2 regions of the Leisingera sp. NJS204 genome follow, and region 2 is predicted to be linked to the other one. Evidence: riboswitches for the same ligand, from Rfam matches in the RefSeq annotation. Region 2 holds a riboswitch; the other holds the start of a gene.
What was found. A riboswitch is a leader RNA that binds a small molecule or an ion and turns the genes downstream of it on or off. The one in region 2 is predicted to bind thiamine pyrophosphate.
Positions count from the first base shown of each region.

Region 1: linked by a shared signal. The riboswitch ahead of thiB (thiamine ABC transporter substrate binding subunit) and the one ahead of thiC (phosphomethylpyrimidine synthase ThiC) in region 2 are both predicted to bind thiamine pyrophosphate.

Region 1 covers NZ_CP035417.1:4,166,616-4,169,010, reverse strand. Annotated here, with positions in the region: gene ETW24_RS20285 (thiamine/thiamine pyrophosphate ABC transporter permease ThiP) at 1-23, opposite strand, end outside; gene thiB (thiamine ABC transporter substrate binding subunit) at 1-988, opposite strand, end outside; TPP riboswitch at 1,021-1,112, opposite strand; gene aroC (chorismate synthase) at 1,343-2,395, shown strand, end outside.
Region 2 covers NZ_CP035417.1:2,735,281-2,737,675, forward strand. Annotated here, with positions in the region: gene bioB (biotin synthase BioB) at 1-861, opposite strand, end outside; TPP riboswitch at 1,076-1,204, shown strand; gene thiC (phosphomethylpyrimidine synthase ThiC) at 1,338-2,395, shown strand, end outside.

The sequences.
Region 1 (2,395 bases), 1.4 Mb from region 2:
ACTGGCTGAGCGCGTCCAGCCATTCGCCAAGCGCTGCATCCCGCACCTCTGCCGCTTCAGTTTCGCTCAGCAGCAAGGACTTGCCTGGCGCGATCAGCGTTTCGAAACCCTCCGGCAGACCCGCAGCCGGTGTCACAGCAGGGTACATCCAGTTGGTGGTCGGAATGATCGACTGAAAGGCGTCGGAAACCATGAATTCCAGAAACTGGTCGGCCAGCTCAGACTGATCGGTGTTTGCCAGTTTGCCTGCAACTTCCACCTGCATGTAATGACCCTCGTCAAAGGCGGCAGCCGCCTTGGAGCCGTCTTCCTCAGCAATCAGGTGATAGGCGGGCGAGGTGGTGTAGGAAAGCACCATGTCGGCCTCGCCTTCCAGGAACATGCCGTAAGCCTCGGACCAGCCCTTGGTCACGGTGACAACGTTGTCAGAGAGACCCTTCCAGATTTCCGGCGCCTCATCGCCATAGGCGGCTTTCACCCACAGGAGCAGGCCCAGACCGGGGGTCGAGGAGCGCGGATCCTGGATCAGGATCTTCATGTCGCTGCTTGCCAGCGCCTTGAAATCCGACGGGAAATCCGCCTGTACCGCTGCATCGGCGTTATGAACAAAGGCAAAATAGCCCCAGTCATAAGGCACAAAGGTCGCGTCGTTCCATGCGACCGGCAGCGCAAATTCGGCGCTGACCGAATGATCCGCAAACAGGCCGGTTTCCTTGGCCGCCGCGGTCAGATTGGTGTCGAGACCCAGAACGACGTCTGCGTCCGAGCGCTCGCCCTCCAGCTTCACCCGCGCAAGCAACGCGGCGCCGTCGCCCGCGCCGACCAGTTTCAGATCGCAGCCGCAGACATCTTCGAACGCCTTTTCAACTGCCGGTCCGGGGCCCCAGTCGGAGACAAAGCTGTCGTAGGTATACACGGTAAGTTCCGGCGTTTCGGCAAAAGCCGCCGAGGCGCCAAGCAGTCCCGCGGCAAAAACAAGATGTTTCAAGCCATCCTCCTTTGCGGCGTTGGGCAAGGGTGGAGGCTGTCCAGTACCTTCCCTCCGCCGGTGTGATCCGGTTCAGGTTCAACGGGTTTCATCTCAGCGCTGCTGCGCACCCCGAGGTCGCGCGGACCTTATGCTCCAGGCGCCGCGAACACAAGCCAAAGCCCCGCCAGGACTTATGGCCCTTGGCAAACTGGACCGCAGCCAGCGCCCCCTCAGTTCCTCTGGCTGAAAATATCCCGGGGGAGCCGCCGCAGGCGGCGGGGGCAGCGCCCCGGCCCGCGTTGCCGCACAGGAATCCTCTTGAGGCACAGGCCCCTGCCCGCTAAGCACGTCCCGCAAAGGAGACCGCGCCTCATGTCGATGAACAGCTTTGGACACCTCTTCCGCGTCACCACCTGGGGCGAAAGCCACGGGCCCGCGCTTGGCGCCACCGTGGACGGCTGTCCGCCGAATGTGCCGCTGGAGCCGGAGATACTGCAGCAGTGGCTCGACAAGCGCCGCCCCGGCCAGAACAAGAACACCACCCAGCGCAATGAGCCTGACGCGGTAAAAATCCTGTCCGGCGTGTTCGACGGCATGTCCACCGGCACCCCGATTCAGCTGATGATCGAAAACACCGACCAGCGGTCCAAGGATTACGGCGAGATTTCCCAGACCTTCCGTCCGGGCCATGCTGACATCACCTATTTCCAGAAATACGGCAACCGCGACTACCGCGGCGGCGGCCGTTCCTCGGCGCGCGAAACCGCAGCGCGGGTTGCAGCGGGCGGTGTTGCACGTGAAGCAATCAAGGCGCTGGTGCCGGGGCTGGAGATCAAGGGCTATATGACCCGAATGGGTGAGCTGGAGATCGACCGCAGCCGGTTCGACTGGGATGCGATCGAGCAGAATGACTTCTGGATCCCCGATGCCGGCGCCGTGCAGGAGTGGGAAGATTACCTGCAAGGTCTGCGCAAGGCGCATGACTCGGTGGGCGCCGTTGTCGAAGTTGTCGCCCGCAATGTCCCCGCAGGCATCGGCGCACCAGTCTATGGCAAGCTGGACACTGATCTGGCCGCCGCGATGATGTCGATCAACGCCGTGAAGGGCGTGGAGATCGGCGAGGGCATGAATGCCGCGCGCCTCAAGGGCTCGGAAAATGCCGATGAGATATTCATGGGCGAAAACGGGCCGGAGTATTCCTCCAACCACGCCGGCGGTATCCTGGGCGGGATTTCCACCGGGCAGGATGTGGTTGTGCGTTTTGCGGTGAAACCGACGTCATCGATCCTCACCCCGCGCCAGTCGATCCGCAAGGACGGCTCGGCAGTGGAGGTCATCACCAAGGGCCGCCACGACCCCTGCGTCGGCATCCGCGCCGTACCGGTGGCCGAGGCGATGATGGCCTGCGTGATCCTGGACCACCTG
Region 2 (2,395 bases):
CGAGTTGGCCCCGGCAAAGAAGCACATCGCCTGCATCTCGTCCGACATGTCGGTGCGGCCTGCGGACAGGCGCACATGCGATTTCGGCATCAGAATGCGGGCCAGCGCCACCGAACGGACGAATTCGATCGGGTCCAGCTTTTCCACATCCGCCAGCGGCGTGTCGGCAATCGGGATCAGCATGTTCACGGGCACCGAGTCGGGATGCACCTCCAGCGTCGCCAGCGCCAGCATCATGTCGATGCGGTCCAGCTGCTGCTCGCCCATGCCGACGATGCCGCCGGAGCAGACTTTGATGCCCGCTTCGCGCACCCGGTTCAGGGTGTCGATCCGGTCGGCAAAGGTGCGGGTGGTGATGATCTCGGAGTAATACCGCTCCGACGTGTCGATGTTGTGGTTGTAATAATCCAGCCCGGCATCGCGCAGACGGAACACCTGGTCTTCCTCCAGCATGCCCAAGGTCATGCAGGTCTCCATCCCAAGATCCTTGACCCCCTGCACCATCGCCTCAAGTGCGGCCATGTCGCGGTCCTTGGGCGAGCGCCAGGCCGCCCCCATGCAATAGCGCGTGGCGCCGCCTTCCTTGGCTTTCCTGGCTTCGGCAATCACCCGCTGCACTTCGATCAGCTTGGAGGCCGACAGCTGCGCGCCGTTGCGGGCCGACTGCGAGCAATAGGCGCAATCCTCGGCGCAGCCGCCGGTCTTAATGCTGAGAAGCTTGGATTTCTGCACCTGATTGGGGTCGAAATACTGCCGGTGCACAGAGTGCGCCTGAAACAGCAAGTCCATGAAAGGCTTGTTGTAAATCGCTTCCGCTTCTTCGCGGGTCCAGTCGGTGCGGATGGGTGCAGCGTCCAGCATGCTGTCTCCTGTTCTCGTATACCAGTTGGCCATACGCGGATGGCGTTGCGGATTTTTATAGATAATTTCACCACCCTCGATCAAGCATCAAAGCTGCGCTGCAGCGATTTGACCCGCTTTTGCGTCCATAGTACCAGTACCAATCTGATTTTAATGCCAAAAAATAATCTACAAAGATTCCGGTTGACGCGAACCCTATGCCTCCCCTACCCCTAAAGCCACGCAGGGGAGTCCCGCCCAAGGGACTGAGAGGCGTCAAGGTGCGGGGCAACCCGGGCCGGCGGCGCGACCCTTTGAACCTGACCCAGTTGATACTGGCGTAGGAAGCAAGGACGCGCCTTTTGTCCCCGTGTCCCCGCGGGGACAGCCGTTTGAAACAGGCGCATTCCGGTAAAGCAGGCCTCTTTGCCTGCCGGTTTCCCAGCCAAAACTCATCTGGTGTCTTTTCTGAGTTTTCGGCTTTGAGGAGCACCAAAATGAACGTCCCCAACCCCAAGATCACCACGGGCGCCCTGCCCGCGTCGCGCAAGATCTATGTCGCAGGCGAAGTCCATAAGGATATCCGCGTGCCGATGCGGGAAATCGCCACCCACCCCACGGCGGGCGAGGCACCGCTGCCGGTCTATGACAGCTCCGGCCCCTATACCGACCCGGATGTTCTGACCGACATCCGCCAGGGCCTGCCGCAGTTGCGCCGCGACTGGATCGAGGCGCGCGGCGACGTTGAGGAATACCAGGGCCGCGATGTGACACCTGCGGACAACGGCTTTGTCGCGGGCGACCGGCTGACGCCCGAATTCCCGGTGAAACCCGCGCCGCTGCGCGCCAAGGACGGCAAGGCGGTGACCCAGCTGGCCTATGCCCGCGCCGGGATCATCACGCCCGAGATGGAATTCATCGCCATCCGCGAAAACCAGCTGCGCGAATTGTCCCCTTGCCACCGCGATGGCAACGACTTTGGTGCCAATATCCCCGATTACGTGACGCCGGAGTTTGTCCGCGATGAAATCGCCGCCGGCCGCGCCATCATCCCCGCCAACATCAACCACCCGGAAATCGAGCCGATGATCATCGGGCGCAATTTCCTGGTCAAGATCAACGCCAACATGGGCACCTCTGCCGTCACCTCCTCGATGGAGGAAGAAGTGGACAAACTGGTCTGGTCGATCCGCTGGGGCGCTGACACGGTGATGGATCTGTCGACGGGCCGCAACATCCACAACACCCGCGAATGGATCATCCGCAACAGCCCCGTGCCGATTGGCACCGTGCCGATGTATCAGGCGCTGGAGAAGGTGAACGGCATCGCCGAAGACCTGACCTGGGAAGTGTTCCGCGACACCCTGATTGAGCAGGCAGAGCAAGGCGTCGATTACTTTACCATCCATGCCGGCGTGCGCCTGCACATGGTGCCGATGACTGTTGAGCGGGTGACCGGGATTGTGTCGCGCGGCGGCTCGATCATGGCCAAGTGGTGCCTGCATCACCACAAAGAGTCGTTCCTGTACGAGCATTTCGAGGAGATCTGCGACAT